One region of the Ochrobactrum sp. EDr1-4 genome, then DNA from elsewhere that is predicted to be linked to it. Evidence: predicted binding sites of a transcription regulator. Region 1 holds the regulator's gene; the other holds the start of a gene.

Region 1 (7,931 bases):
ATTCGCCGACTGATTCTAGATGCGGTAGGACACCTTTAAGAATTTCACGACCTTCATCATTGAGCAGGGATGCCGCTTTTTCGTCAAATGCAAGAGGACGCTTGGCGAAAATAAACTTCGCGCCATCTGCGAGCTCGACCAGTGTCTTCGCACGATCTTTCAGACCCGGCATGGCTGTCAGAAGCTGTGCACGTCCCTTTTCGTCAAGCGACGCTTCCAGTTCTTTGCCACCTTCGATTTCAGGCAGTACAGCGATCAATGCGTCAAACAGAGCCTTATCATCGCTGGCGCGCATATAAACGCCGTTGATGGCTTCCAGCTTCTGGAAGTCAAAACGCGCAGCACCCTTATTGATGTCGGTCACGTCGAACCATTCAATCATCTGCTCGGTCGACATGATTTCATCGTCGCCGTGGCTCCAGCCAAGGCGAACGAGATAGTTACGCAGTGCTTCCGGCAGGTAGCCCATCGCGCGATAAGCATCGACGCCAAGTGCACCATGACGCTTCGAAAGCTTGGCGCCATCCGCACCATGAATGAGCGGAATGTGCGACATCTGCGGGACTTCCCAGCCCATACCGTCATAAATCACGGTCTGGCGGGCAGCATTTGTCAGGTGGTCATCACCGCGGATGATGTGCGTAACGCCCATATCGTGATCGTCAACGACAACCGCGTGCATATAGGTTGGGTTGCCATCGGAACGAAGAATGATGAAATCATCGAGATCCTTGTTTGGGAAGCGGACATCGCCCTGCACCGCGTCGCGAACGACGGTTTCACCATCGCGAGGGGCTTTAATTCGGATAACTGGCTTTACGCCTGCAGGTGCTTCCGATGGATCACGATCGCGCCAGCGGCCATCATAGCGTGGTGGACGGCCTTCAGCGCGTGCTTTTTCGCGCATGTCTTCAAGTTCTTCGGGTGTTGCGTAACAATAGTAAGCTTTGCCGGTCGCAACGAGTTCTTCTGCTACTTCGCGGTGACGCGGTGCGCGCTTGAACTGTGAAATTGGTTCACCGTCCCAATCCAGACCAAGCCAGGTCAGGCCATCAAGAATGGCGGCGGTGGCTGCTTCGGAAGAACGCTCACGATCTGTATCTTCGATGCGTAGCAGCATCTTGCCGCCCGTATGCTTCGCATAGAGCCAGTTGAAAAGAGCCGTGCGGGCTCCGCCAATATGCAGATAACCCGTGGGCGAAGGGGCAAAACGGGTGACGACCGGTTTCGACATAACAGCTCCACTGTGTCAGAGCCTCGTTGAATTGCGGCAGGAAGCCGAGCGCGAGGCAGAATTTTGAATATGTAGTGCCCGTTTTCTCACAGTCCACGGGCGATAAGGACTCTCATTGCGAGAACCCTCTCGATTTTGATTGTGGTTCATGTAGCATAGGCAGCACGGTGTGCAAGCGTTTCCCAATTCTTTCGCACCGTTGGGACGTGCTTCTTTAGATGAAGCGCGGGCACTTTTGCAGTCAGGCGGGGGCATGACGGGCATAAGGGAAAGACAAGAGGTCAGCGAGCGGGCATTTGTCAAAGACATGCCTGAAGGTCTTGCGCGTGCCTTGCTTCCCGAACCGTGGTTACCAAACGAACGAGCTGACATTTATCCCGTCGCTTTACCGGGAAGGAAACTGACACCTTTCGAGCGTGTGCGGGAACTGCCGAGTAGTTCACGTCAGCTTTTCATTGCAGCGCTCAGTCGTGAAATAGGGCGCGGAATATTTTTTCTTCTTTTTCCCGTTTTTATGGGTTTGGGAGCTGTCGTCTATTTCACGCTCTCTTATGAGCCTGAATGGTTGCCCATTTTGTCTGTTATTGTGGCTGTTTGTTTAATACGGTTTTTATTCCGAAAATATTTCCTCGTATCACAAGCAGTAACACTCGTGTTGGCGGTATTATTGGGGATAGTTGCGGGAAAGTTCGAGACTGAACGACGAAGTACGCAATTGTTAGGTTCTGAGGTCGCAACGCGTATCACTGGCAGAGTTGTCGGCTTAGAATATCGCGATAACGGCAGTTGGCGTGTGACGCTCGAATTGCTTGAAACGCAAAGACCCAAACTTCGCTATTCGCCGCAACGCATCCGGATTACCGCGCGTGATATACCAGCCAAAACGGAAATTGGCAGCGGCTTGACTGGTTTCGCTCGCTTGCGTGTACCTTCTGGCCCTGTTCGACCAGGAAACTACGACTTTGCCTTTCATGCTTATTTCGGAGGGATAGGAGCGAATGGCTTCTTTTTGGGAACACCGAAAGTCGCTGATGTGCCAGCGCCAAGTGAGATATTTGCTAAAATTTCGGGCGCTATCGCCCAATTACGGGTGCATGTTTCTGAACGTATTGCGGAAGTGCTTTCAGGCGAGGATGGGAGTGTTGCTGCCGCGCTGATCGCCGGAGAACGAGCGGGGATAAGTGAAGAAACAAATGAGGATCTGCGCAAAGCGGGTCTCGCGCATATCTTGTCCATTTCCGGTTTACATATGGTGTTGGCTGCGGGTGTCGTGATGATGTCATTGCGATCAATATTCGCACTCGCGCCAGCGTTTAGTGCCAGATATCCGGTCAAAAAAATCGCTGCATTTCTCTCGCTTCTAAGCTGCACGTTCTATCTGGCAATGTCAGGTGCTGACGTCGCTGCACAACGAAGCTATGTGATGATTGTTGTGATGCTCTGCGCGTTGTTGGCGGACCGTGCGGCGATCAGTATGCGCAATTTGGCGATTGCCTCAGTGGCAATGATTGCAATCTCCCCGCATGAAATTCTGGGGCCAAGCTTTCAAATGTCGTTTTCAGCCACCGCAGGCCTGATTGCAGCATTTGCTTGGTGGAGCGATAGGAAATCTCGTAAACAAACAGCGATTGAAGATCGTCGCGCCAAGCCGCGCGGGATCGTTTCAAAAATGCTTATACCAGCTGTCGCGACGGGAGCGACGTCTATTGTTGCCGGTGTGGCCAGCGGAATTTTTGCAGCCTATCATTTCAATAATACGGCTCCGTTTGGACTCGTTGGCAACGTATTGGCGCTACCCGTTATCTCTATATTGGTTATGCCATTCGCAGTGTTGAGCCTGTTATTGATGCCGCTGCATCTCGATTGGCTACCATTGCAGATTATGGGCTTTGGCGTTTTACTGGTGAGACATATTGCAAGTTTTGTCGCCAGCTTTTCGCCAGATGGTAATCCGGGTGTTATGCCAGCAAGCACGCTTATTCTCTGGACACTGGCGCTTGTTATAGCGGTTGTGTTTACAACAAGGATGCGATGGTTGGCGTTACCGTTCGTAGTGATCGGACTTGCCATATTTATAAGAACACCGCTGCCAGATGTTCTTGTGAGTGAAGATGCGAAATTTGTGGCTGTTCGGCTGCCCGATGGAAATTTTGCGGTCAACCGTAGCAGGCCTCCAAAATTTACTGCGCAAAACTGGCAGACGGCCTATCTGATTAAAGAGTTTATTCCGCCGCAGGTGGTAAAAAAACAGAGCCCAATATCAGCTGAGGAAGCCTTTGTTTGCGAAGAAGGCTTGTGCACGATCCCGCTGCGGGACGGTAGAATGCTGTCTTATACCGCAGATGAAGGAATGAAAGAGGTTGCCTGCAACATTGGTGATGTCGTCATTCTTGCTATAGCCGGAAAGGAACTGAGCTGTGAGCGTTCCAATGTTTTGATGGTTGACCGACAGGAACTAGCCTTAAAAGGCACCTTGGAGCTCAGGCTGGGGTATAAGCTGCTACGTGTAAGCGCTTCTGCGATCAACTATGACGAAAACGGTATTACGCAAGAGAATAAAATTTACCGCTTCGCCCGAACCAAGACGACTAATTTAGCCGGCTACACTGATCAATTGACCTTTTCGGTCGATGCGCCAACGCGCCCGTGGCATTTGCATCGTCTCTATTCGCGAGCGGCGAGGGGGCTTCCTGATCGCGAATATCAAAAGAGAGCAGGCATTGAGAAAAGCAAAGCTTACGACGCGACACAAAACCTTACAGAATTCTCAGAGCCGCTTTAATTCATCGCACTGCTTAAGAGGAATCACAGTGAGCTGCACGTTTCCTCAAAATGCAGTCATTTAATAGCGCCGGATGAGACCGATTAGCTTACCCTGCACCCGCACACGATCTGGACCGAAAATGCGTGTTTCATAAGCGGGGTTAGCTGCTTCCAGAGCAATAGACGCACCTTTGCGACGGAAGCGCTTCAATGTTGCTTCCTCATCATCGACGAGTGCGACAACGATTTCTCCCGGATTGGCTGTCTCGCCGCGCTTAATGATGACGGTGTCGCCATCAAAAATTCCGGCCTCAATCATCGAGTCGCCTTTGACTTCCAGCGCATAATGCTCGCCAGCGCCCAGCATTTCGAGTGGCAGGCTGATAGAATGTGTTTGATTTTGAATTGCTGAGATTGGCACACCTGCTGCAATTCGCCCCATCATCGGTATGGAAACAGTCGCGGGAGCGTCATCATTTGCCGTAACAGGGGCAGGACGTACCGGCGGTGGTGGAGCTTTGCCGAGGCTTCCTTCGATGACACTTGGGGCGAACTTCTTTTGCGCGTTCAAGCCCGGAGCAATTGAATCTGGCAGGCGAAGAACTTCCAGCGCACGAGCGCGGTTGGGAAGCCGTCTGATAAAACCACGCTCTTCCAACGCCGTAATAAGGCGATGAATGCCCGATTTTGAAGCCAAATCGAGAGCCTCTTTCATCTCGTCAAACGACGGAGGGATGCCCGTCTCTTTAAGACGTTCATGAATGAACAGCAGAAGCTCGTGCTGTTTACGGGTCAACATGCGCTATACCCTCCGGACCAGAATCAAATAAAAACAAAACCAGAACGAACCCTATATGTTCCAGTCTTGTTCCGCAATGGTTTTAAAATGATTAATGGTCGAGAGAAGGGGCTGAGTTCTTTACAGCATCAAGATTGTGCAGGCATCGCCAGCGTCTGCTGCCGGGGCATGCTCATCCCGGATTAGCAATGCTTGAGAGCGAGCCAGTGCCGAAAGCATCGACGAATCCTGAACGGGGAAAGGTGTTGCAATCAGTGTGCCGTCAGATGCCTGACTAACGGTCGAGCGTACATAGTCGCGCCGGTGATCATTGGCTTTCATCGCCTCACCGAGCTTGGCTGGGCGTATATCTGCGTTCAGCTGCGTGCCGGAAAGTTTGGCGACAAGTGGGCGCAGATAAACAAGGCTGCATACAAGGCTGGAAACCGGATTTCCCGGAAGCCCGATAACATGCACTGTTTTGTCAGAAACTGTTTTGCGCCCATACATCAGCGGTTTACCGGGGCGCATTGCGATTTTCCAGAAATCGAGATCAACACCACAATTCTTTAAAGCGCCGTGAACGTAATCGCGATCTCCAACGGATGCGCCACCAATCGTCACCAGAATGTCGATGCCATCTGCAAAAGCTTCGCTGATTGCTGTTTCTATTTTGGCCGGATCATCAATGATGATGCCCATATCTTTCGGCTCACCACCTGCACGACGAACGATTTCCGCAATGCCGACACTGTTAGAGGCGACGATCTGGTCAGGGCCGGGGATTATTCCGGGCCGAACAAGTTCATCGCCGGTAGCGAGTATTGCGATACGCGGCTGACGAAACACTGAAATTTTTGCATTGCCGCTCGCTGCTGCAAGCGAAAGCGCTGGCGCATCAAGAGAACGACCGATTGGTAGCACCACGTCGCCGGGCGCAAAATCGAGGCCAGCGCGACGGATATGGCGGCCTACGTCTAATCCCTCACGAATCTTGAGCTTTTCACCTGATCGTTCAGTATCTTCCTGAATAACAATACTATCAGCACCAGTGGGCATGGGTGCGCCGGTAAAAATGCGTACGGCTTCGCCTCGTTTGAGCGCGCCTTCAAAGCGTTTGCCGGCAGCTGATTCGCCGATGACAATGAACTCAAGGGGATAGTTGATGCGTTCGGGCGCGATTATCGCATAGCCATCCATCGCCGAGCAATCAAAGGGAGGCTGTTGTAGTTTAGCCTGAACGTTTTCTGCAACGACCCGTCCGCCCGCCTCAAAAAGCGAGATTGTCTCTGTTCCATGCGGTTGAGCACTACTCAGAATGCGTGCAAGGGCTTCATCGACCGGTAACAGCGACATGGGGTTTCCTCTTGTCTGGATAATCAGGCTTTCCAGTCGCCCGACTTGCCGCCGCTTTTTGCCGAAACGCGAATATCGGTAATTTCCATATGGCGATCCACAGCTTTGGCCATGTCATAGATTGTCAGGCAGGTGACCGAAACGGCAGTCAGTGCTTCCATTTCAACGCCGGTACGACCTTTTAGTTTTGCGGTCGCAGACACGCGCAAGCCGGGCAGGGTTTGGTCGGGTTCGATCTCGACGGACACTTTGGTGAGCATCAGCGGATGACAGAGCGGAATAAGATCAGCGGTCTTTTTCGCCGCCATAATGCCAGCAAACCGTGCTGTGCCAATGACATCGCCTTTGGCTGCATTGCCGTCCAGAATGAGCGCCAGCGTTTCTGGCTTCATTCTGACAGCACCTTCGGCAGTCGCCACGCGGTCTGTCTCTGCCTTGTCGCCAACATCGACCATATGGGCGGCACCAGTCTGGTCGATATGGGTGAGCTTTGCCGTCATTATTTATGCCTTGCCAGTCAGAAGTTCGCGGGTGGCGCTGGCCACATCATCTTTGCGCATCAAGCTTTCGCCAATCAGGAATGTGCCAATATTCGACTTTTCGAGGCGCAGACAGTCATCATGGCTGAAGATGCCACTTTCGCCGACGAGGAGACGGTCCGAAGGTACCATTTTTGCAAGACGCTCTGAAACGGCGAGGTCGAGTTCGAAGGTACGCAGATTGCGGTTATTGACACCAACAAGACGCGATGAAAGTTTCAACGCGCGTTCGGTTTCTTCTTCGTCATGCACTTCAATCAGCGCATCCATGCCAAGCTCAAAGGCGGTTTCTTCAAGCGCTTTGGCGACATTGTCATCCACGCTTGCCAGAATGATCAGAATGCAATCCGCACCCCAACTGCGCGCTTCATAGACCTGATAAGTGTCGAACAGGAAATCCTTGCGCAGCGCAGGCAGTGAGCAAGCGTTGCGTGCGGCGGTAAGAAACTCCGGTGCGCCTTGAAACGAAGGTGTATCTGTCAGAACTGAAAGACAGGCCGCACCACCATCTTCATAGGCTTTTGCCAATGCGGGTGGATCAAAATCCGGACGGATAAGACCTTTTGACGGGCTTGCCTTCTTGATCTCGGCAATAAGAGCAAACTTGTTGGCAGCGCGCTTTGCTTCGAGTGCTTTGAGAAAACCACGCGTTGCTGGTTGATCCTTGGCCCGTGCCTTTACTTCATCAAGTGGAAGGCACGCCTTTGCAGCAGCGATTTCTTCGCGCTTATAGGCTTCAATTTTCCGCAGAATGTCGGTGGACATAATGTGATCCTCTCCGTCAGAGCGGCTTGTCGTTTGATACAGCGATAACTTTTTGCAGAACGGCCAGCGCCGCACCGCTATCGATTGATTGCGCGGCGAGTGCGATGCCGTCTTTAATGTCTTTTGCTTTACCGGAAATCACCAGAGCTGCACCGGAATTCAGCAGTACAATGTCACGATAGGCATTCTGTGCGCCTTCAAGCACTGCAAGCAGTGCCTTGGCGTTAACTTCCGCATCGCCACCTTTGAGTTCAGACATATCGACGCGACGAAGCCCGACATCTTCCGGCTGAAGCTCAAATGTGCGGATCGTACCGTTTTCAAGCGCTGCAATTTTTGTGGTGCCAGCGGTGGTCATTTCGTCAAGGCCATCGCCATAGACGACCCAAGCGGTTTCTGAACCCAGAGCTTGGAGGACTTCCGCCAGTGGCTCTACCCATTCGGCAGAGAATACGCCAACGAGTTGGCGCTTTACGCTAGCCGGATTTGAAAGCGG
Region 2 (7,931 bases), on a different contig from region 1:
CAACTGACCTTAAAAAGCTCGAATCTTACCGCTAAGATTAATTGATATCCTTATTGTAACAAGGGTGATAAATCAGCTTAGTGAGATTGACATTCGCCTTATCTGGTCGAAATCCTCGAAAAACTGTGCTAGCGCATCGTTGCGTTTTCCGCTGTCTGGTATTCGTAAAATGTAAGAAGGATGGACGGTCACAAAAAGTGTCCGTTTATCTTGCATGGCTATCGTCTGACCACGTATATCCTCCAACCTATCTTTCTGGCCGGTGAGAGAAAATAACGCGGTGGAACCCATCGCTACGATTAGCTTTGGCTGCACATTTTTTATTTCCTGTGTCAACCACCAGCGACAGTGCTCAATCTCAGTGGTATTTGGCCGCTGGTGGATGCGTCGCTTTCCGCGCGGTTCATACTTAAAATGTTTAACTGCATTGGTAAGGTATAGCGTATTTCGCTCTAAACCCGCTGCCGAAAGGGCTTCATTCAAGACGCGCCCGGCAGGTCCGACAAAAGGCTGCCCTGCAAGGTCTTCCTGATCACCCGGTTGTTCGCCGACAATCATGACACGCGCACTGGTTGGACCTTCGCCAAACACCGTTTGTGTAGCACGGCAATGAAGATCGCACCGATTACAATATCGCGCACTTTTCTTAAGAGCGTCAATCGTATCGACCTCATCGACCGGCGCGGTCGGAATACGGACAGCAGCTTTTTGCAGGCGATCATGGAATGGCAATGGGTTAGTGGCTTGCTTCTGCCCCATCTCAACCACCCTCGCTTCGGCACCTGCAATCAGGTCAGGAATGAGGTCTGCCTCTGGAAGGTTCTTCCAATATTTCTTCGGCATTTCCGTCATCATCATCTTTACCTTCAATCGCGCTGGGTTGAAGGTAGATGCATAGTAAGTACGCCAAAGCTGCTCCGTTTCATCATTAATGTCTGGCTTGATAGCTGACTCAGATGAACAACGCAGGTTTTCACCATCCCAGGAAGCGGATCCGTGGGGCGTAGTGATTATCCAATCCATATCATTGAAACGACGCTGGAAAAACGGAGCAACTCTCTCAACAATGAAATGATCTGGTTCGAACCATGCCATAAATCGTCTACGACCTACGACGTCTATTGGAAGTGCTATTTCCTTAAACCGAACAAAGGCTGTCATTTTATGATAATCACGACTAACAGATTTTAGCATGCGATGTGCAACTGCAACGTCTGCGTCCGACTTGAAATCCAATAAATGTCGTTCTGACCTTAAGCGGTAGAGAAGCTTATACAACAATCCGAAGCGGCTAGGGTCTGAGTGACAAATCACGGCTTCCGCTAGCCGAAGAAATGCCGGAGGAACATTGATTGCGGCAGCGCCACTCTGCTGAGCAGTTTCACCAGGTCTTCGGTTGTCATCCTGCTCAAACAATCCCTGACGCTCATCTTGAAGTCGCCAGTCAATATGTCTTGGTTGAACATTCGCGAGAAGAAACTGTCTCGCAGCATCCCGCCACTCGGAAAAATTCCCACGCCCCTCAAGGAAGCAGGTTTCTATCATAGCAGCGACAATTGCTGTGGCTTAGGCATGAACATTGACCTTAGATCTGTTCGATCAATCAGCCGATGCGGCGACCAGCCTTCCGCTAAAATAAAGGTCTGTACCTTTTTCAAAGATACGCCGAGCCGGCCTATATCTTCGAGCCGCAGGCGCTTCAAACGCCGTGATGATACAATAGAGTTTACCGTTTTCGTGCCGAAGCCTGGCACACGAAGCAGAGCCTCTTTGTCGGCACGATTTACATCTACTGGAAAATTTTCACGGTGGCCAAGTGCCCAGGCCAATTTAGGATCTATATCCAAATCAAGCATTCCATCGGCCGATGATGAGGTAATTTCGCTGATATCGAACCCATAACACCGATAAAGCCAGTCGGCTTGATATAGCCGATGCTCACGCATGAGAGGAGGCTTGATCAGCGGCAAGTATTTTGAAGAATCCGGGATTGGGCTGAATGCTGAATAATAAACGCGCTTCAATCCGTAACTACCATAGAGCCGAGCACTTGTACCAAGTATGGTCGCATCGTTTGCAGCATCAGCACCGATAATCATTTGCGTGCTTTGACCTGCTGGCGCAAATCTACGCCGCCGCTTGGTTTGTAGGCTCGGTTCAGCCATATCCTCAATTTTCATACGCAGATTTCCCATTGATCTGCGAATGTTTTCTGGCCGCTTTTCAGGCGCGAACTTGCTGATACCAGCATCCGTCGGCAATTCGATATTAATCGACAAACGATCCGCATATAGACCCGCCTCATCGATCAGTTGCGGCGAGGCTTCCGGAATGGATTTAAGATGAATATATCCCCGAAAATTATGCGTGGTGCGGAGCTCTCGGGCGATGCGCACCATTTCTTCCATGGTGTAATCAGAAGAACGAATAATACCCGACGAAAGAAACAAGCCTTCGATGTAGTTGCGTCGATAAAATTCAAGCGTCAACCACACGACTTCTTCAGCCGTAAACCTCGCACGCTCGACATTGCTCGATGATCTGTTGATGCAATAAGCGCAGTCGTAAATGCAAAAATTTGTCATCAAAATTTTCAGAAGCGAAATACATCGGCCATCTGGCGCGTAAGCATGGCAGATGCCGGAGCCTTCTGTCGAACCAAGTCCGCCAGATGATGCGGAATTTCGTTTAACAGTTCCACTCGACGCGCAAGAAGCATCGTACTTTGCAGCGTCAGACAGAATGGCCAAACGTTCTTTAAAAGACTTTTTCATCAATTTGTTCACTATATGTTCCGATATGAAATGTCAAGACACGCGCCGCGCTCGTTTGAAGCGATCCGATAAATAATTGGTCATTGTTTCAGCAATTATTGTGCTTGATCTATTTAAGCGTTTGGGCATTGTCAGTCATGAAACAATCTATCACTTTTTGTAATCTGCTGATGATCGATAGTGGATAGGTTGATTAGGCTACTACAACCTGTGCCAAATGGTCCCCCGATCAGGGACACCAAATCTTTCTCTTGCTCAAGATAACGTTAACTCAGAGTTTCGCGGCAAGTACAATCAATCCCTGCAGTGTGGTGCCTATATGGGAAACTTCACAATTCTAGCCCAAAAAATTGACGACCAAAAACTGGCGGTAGCTTTTGAATCCGTAACTGAACGTTATATGTATGAGATTGTGAATTATGACGGCAAGCTGGGTATTACAAAAGATGATTCTGTTGACGAGTTGAAGATACTGGCTGCCTCGCTTGAAAAGGGCCGATCTGGTTACAGCGAGAAAGAAATTGCAAACATGACGAAATTTTGTGCGCCCGAAATTCTTCCGCTTCTCGAGTAATTTGCTTATACGCGCTGAACGCCATCAAAATAGTGCTTTCCTGCAAAATATTACTTAGTTGCTAAGCACTCGCTGAAGCCCAAAATATAGCAAAGCTGCCGCGAGCGCAGCTTTAAATTTTAGGGCATTATTCAAAAGCTCACGTTCTCCAGCCGACCCAAAGCTATAAATGTTATACTAAAGGGTGACGATGGCCTCAGTTCATCCAACCCGAAATCGGCTTCCGAAATTGACGGTTAAAAGGAGGCTGACATAAGCGGCGATCGCTGCTTTGATCAAATCGCCTGGTACAAAGATCAGGTTGCCTATAGTTGCCTCTGCGAGTGTCAGACCTGCCGCAAAAGCAAGCCAGGCGATCCCGAAAGCGTGATCGATAACAACACCCAGGGCTGCTGCAACGAAAAAGCCAAAGGCCAGTTTCCCGCGGCCAGTGATGCGATGAGCCACCTTGTCAGATAACCAGCCCGTTACAAACGCGGCCGGCAGGAAGCCGACAAGATAGCCGGCTGTCGGGCTGAGGAATACTGCAAGACCGCCTCGTCCTCCAGATAAGACTGGCAGGCCGACTGCGACAAGCACCCAAAGCAGAAGCACGGTCAAAGCACCGGCGCGGGCGCCCAGCACGGTTCCGGCCAAGAGTACACCCATGCTTTGCGCATGAATGGGGACGGGAAAAAAACCGATCATGATGGGCGGGATCAGCCCCAAAACGACGATGATTGCTGTAAACAGAGCGATGAGAACCAGGGACCGGGTGGACATTCTTTGAACCTCTATTTGCGCTTTGGTGCGGTAGTGCGAATATTACGGGCGTCAATGGCATTGGCGATTTCGTCGGCGCTCATGATAGTAGCGATGATGATTGGCCCGATGATAGTGGATGGGCGCAGCTTAAGCCCTCTGGCGCGATGCGCATCGACGACATTCCGGTAGCGCGCATGGATTTCGGGCACGAAGCGGACGACGAGGCCTATGGCCAATCCGATGTCTCTTGCATTGGCAATGCCGAGCTTTTCCAGTGGACGGGCGAGGCTTGTAATGGTGTCGATAAACTGTCCGGCTGTCGTGGTTACTGTGACGACAGTAGCAAACAGGCTGAGTGACCCCAGCCGAAGCAATATGATCGAGGTCGCTTCCGGACCTCGAGCAAACAATGTCCAGATGCCCAACGCGACAATAGTGAAGAGGAGTGGCCAAGCCTTGATCCACTGTACAAACGCGGGGCGGCAGCACAGCAACGTTACTGCGACTAGCGTACCAGCCAGCCAGGCCAAGACGAGAGGGGAAGCCAGCGCGAACAGCAGTACGCTATACGCGAAAAGCGCAAAGAGCTTGGCTTCCGGTGGAACTCGGTGGATCAGACTTTTATCCAAGGTGTCCAAGCTCATCACGCAGCGAGCTTCAGATAACGGCCGACAGTTTCTGCGGCGGAGCCATCATGAACGAGAGTACCTTCGTGAAAGAGGAGCACGCGCGGGAAATCCGCAACAAGCGCCAGATCATGGGTTACGACGATGACATCCTCGTCGAGGGTTTGGATCGTCCGCTCGACAAGGTTTCGGTTGCGAAGATCAAGTTGATTGGTGGGTTCATCCATGATGATAATGTCAGGAGCAGTCGCGAGTACTGCTGCGAGGGCCGCAAGTTGCACTTCCCCGCCCGACAACTCATGCGCTCGTCGCTCCAAAAGGTGAACTATACCGACACGCTCAAGCGCATCCAATACGGCTTGATCGATCTCAGCCCTGACAAGACAGCGCGACTGGAGGCTAAGTGCAATGTCCTCCTTTATTAGCGGCAGCACGATCTGATTTGCCGGGTTCTGAAATATGTAGCCAACTGCTGCACGGGCTTGGGCGGCATTCGTTGACGTATCATGGCCGTTCGTGATGACGCGGCCAGATGACGGGAGCAGAAGCCCGTTAATAAGCCGTGAGAATGTACTTTTCCCAGAGCCGTTTAAGCCAATGATGCCAATGCGCCTCTCGGTCAACCTCAACGACAGCGGCTGTAGCACCACGCGCCGATCAAAAGTCACCTTGGCGTGATCAAATACAATGTCCATTGTCGGAACCCAATTGTTGCGTGATTGACCTCGCTTGTCGTGGTAAAAAAGTCAAGGTTCATGTGCTGGCCAGCTTTGGAAAAGCTATCCCAGGTGCATCATGCCTGTGGTGAGGGTATCTGATTATGCTGCATCCTGCAAAAATTTAGAAAAGCTCTCAGTGGGTGTCTTAAATCCAGGACACTTGCGCGGTGTTGTATTGAGATTATGGGCGAGGGCGGTCAACTGCGCCTGACTGACCTGCGCCAGGTCAGTGTTGCTGGGTAAATACCGTCGAATGCGCTTGTTGATGTTCTCAATAGCACCTTTCTGCCAGGGTGAGTTTGGGTCGCAAAACCAGCTTCTTGCCCCCTTTCCATCCTCCAAAGCCCTATAACCCATAAACTCGGAACCACGATCAAAGGTAAAACTTCGGCGTGCGTGATGAGGTAGCGCTGCAAAGGTCTGAATGATTTTGTTGATGATCAGCTTTGAGTGCCGGCTGTTGTTTTTAATGTTAACTCAATAACTGCTCTTGCGTTCAACATGCGTCATTACACTGGCTCGTCAAAGGTCACGTTCAAAGATAATCAAATCACCTTCCCAATTTCCTCTATGGCTAACCACTTGAATTCATTGGTATGTTGCAGTTTAAAATAGAATTTACCCCCCGACTGCTGCAATCCACTCCCGGAGTGCCTTGGCGATGAACCCCGGGCCGCTGTGCGTGCGATCCTCGACCAAGCCGTAGGACCAGACATGGTTGGGATATTCCCGCCAAAGCCAGATGCACGAACTGTCGTTCAACCACAGCCGACCGCGCTTCGGTTGACTCTGAGACATTCTCAGCCCCTCCCGTCGTCAAATGCGTCCCAACCGCTTGACGTTCAATATCCAGCCAGCCTGATGCAGCATTGCCATTATACGACGATAGCCAAAGCGGCCATGCTGGAGAGCGAGTGCCGTGATGTTTGCGGTCAAGGCCGCTTCGTCATCCAGGGGCTTGGCGATCTTGCGCTGAGGGAAACGATGCTGGTCAGGAACCCGGCATGCCCGACGTTCGCAAACCTTCAGTTCAGCAATCACATCATCCACGCAAGCGCGGCGAGGGGCGGGGATTAGAAGTTTTCCTTCGCGACCGCGGCTCAAATCAGCTTGTCGCCCTCAGCCCATTGTACTCGGACCGCCACCGGTAGTATGTAGCTTTCGTCACACCTATTAACAGGCTCGCCTTAGCCATTGATTTTCCTTGCGTATTCAGCACGTCAACTTGACGGATTTACGTAACCATCTCTTACGCTTTTTGTCTTTTCGCTGCCATTCAATATCCTTCTTAGGCTTATAAGCCATACTTCATGAAGGATCACTTTGCAGGGGCAGACCGCTGGCGGAACCGATCTGCGAGCGGCTTGCCATGAGCCTCGCCGTCGTGCAGGCGCGAAGTACACCCGATAAATTAGACCATTCAGAACTGGAATTTTCCACTTATGATCTCTTATCTGGGAGAAGAAGAGTTCCATGAAAAGCATCGAAGTTGTCAGAAGCACAGATTGCGTTCGTATTGAAGCAAGCAGAGGATGGCACGCCTATTGATGAGGTCTGTCGTAAGGCCGATATTTCTTGCCATCGCATTTTTTTGCCGTGGCAGTGCAAAAAACAGTGCCGTCAAACGTCTTAGTAATAGAGAGCTGATTTCTCAGCCAAATTGGCAGAAATATCTGCTCGCTACGAGGGACAAACGACATGACTGATGCTGTCATACAGGGGCACCTGGTTAACCTGCTTCGCGCTGCAAGCCTTAAAGTGCACGCGATGCTTAGTCACGAGCGTTATGCGATGCTTGTAAAAAAGCAGTACCAGTTTCATCGAGACAGTGATGCTCTTTATGACGATGCGGAGTTTGCATTTTGCAGCATTCATGCTTTGGCGAGCGAAAAACTCTCATGACCGTATCAGATCTAACCGCGAATGATACCAGTGTGCCTCAGTCGACATATCCCAATGATCGCCAACGCGCAGGCTATCTCTCATTGGGGCTTCTATCGGTAGTAGCAGCATTAATTGGCCAGAGACTGCCTTTGATGCCGTCTGCCATTTTTGCCTTTTATGCTTTGCTTTGCTTTTTGCAGCTTTCACCCAAAATATTAGCTTGGGTTCGAGCGACAAGTATTACGCGTCGTATCATGAATGCATGGAAAGCTTTGAACGCTTTGCCTTCGGCATTCAGGTGCTCCCTGCTTGCAATCGTCGTCCTGATTTGTCTTACAGGGTTGGCTTTTGACCCGCGTATGGCTGGGCTTGAACTTTCGATAAATGGGCTTCTATGCGCTGGTCTCCTGCTATTTATGGGGCCGCGGGATGGTAATATAAGAGACGATACAGAGTAATATGTTTACGATGAAATTTGCCAGAAATGTTGAGTTTTTAATTGAGATCCTCGTTCTTTGCGTATGGGCAGCCGCTTATAATGCCGTAAAAACGCATAAGGTGGCGCTGGCGACCAGCGCCACGAAAAATCATGCAGCGCGGATCGTGATGA

The links. Region 1 encodes LexA, which represses DNA repair genes until DNA is damaged. Its sites were predicted from a motif close to TGTTCNNNNTGTGTTCNG; they were not measured.
Region 2: a site for LexA is predicted at 2,780-2,797, ahead of ACOZHT_RS22060 (putative DNA modification/repair radical SAM protein). Genes of this name have one in related genera too.

The regions. Positions count from the first base shown of each region.
Region 1 covers NZ_JBLZOF010000003.1:219,894-227,824, reverse strand. Annotated here, with positions in the region: gene gltX (glutamate--tRNA ligase) at 1-1,234, opposite strand, end outside; gene ACOZHT_RS12090 (ComEC/Rec2 family competence protein) at 1,488-4,016, shown strand; gene lexA (transcriptional repressor LexA) at 4,077-4,796, opposite strand; gene glp (gephyrin-like molybdotransferase Glp) at 4,917-6,131, opposite strand; gene moaC (cyclic pyranopterin monophosphate synthase MoaC) at 6,155-6,631, opposite strand; gene trpC (indole-3-glycerol phosphate synthase TrpC) at 6,635-7,435, opposite strand; gene trpD (anthranilate phosphoribosyltransferase) at 7,452-7,931, opposite strand, start outside.
Region 2 covers NZ_JBLZOF010000012.1:12,942-20,872, forward strand. Annotated here, with positions in the region: gene ACOZHT_RS22055 (UdgX family uracil-DNA binding protein) at 73-1,545, opposite strand; gene ACOZHT_RS22060 (putative DNA modification/repair radical SAM protein) at 1,542-2,774, opposite strand; gene ACOZHT_RS22065 (hypothetical protein) at 3,094-3,348, shown strand; gene ACOZHT_RS22070 (biotin transporter BioY) at 3,550-4,110, opposite strand; gene ACOZHT_RS22075 (CbiQ family ECF transporter T component) at 4,122-4,736, opposite strand; gene ACOZHT_RS22080 (energy-coupling factor ABC transporter ATP-binding protein) at 4,736-5,413, opposite strand; partial or broken gene ACOZHT_RS22085 (IS30 family transposase) at 5,537-6,013, opposite strand; partial or broken gene ACOZHT_RS22090 (IS3 family transposase) at 6,062-6,671, opposite strand; gene ACOZHT_RS22095 (hypothetical protein) at 7,136-7,339, shown strand; gene ACOZHT_RS22100 (DUF454 family protein) at 7,336-7,779, shown strand; gene ACOZHT_RS22105 (hypothetical protein) at 7,781-7,931, shown strand, end outside.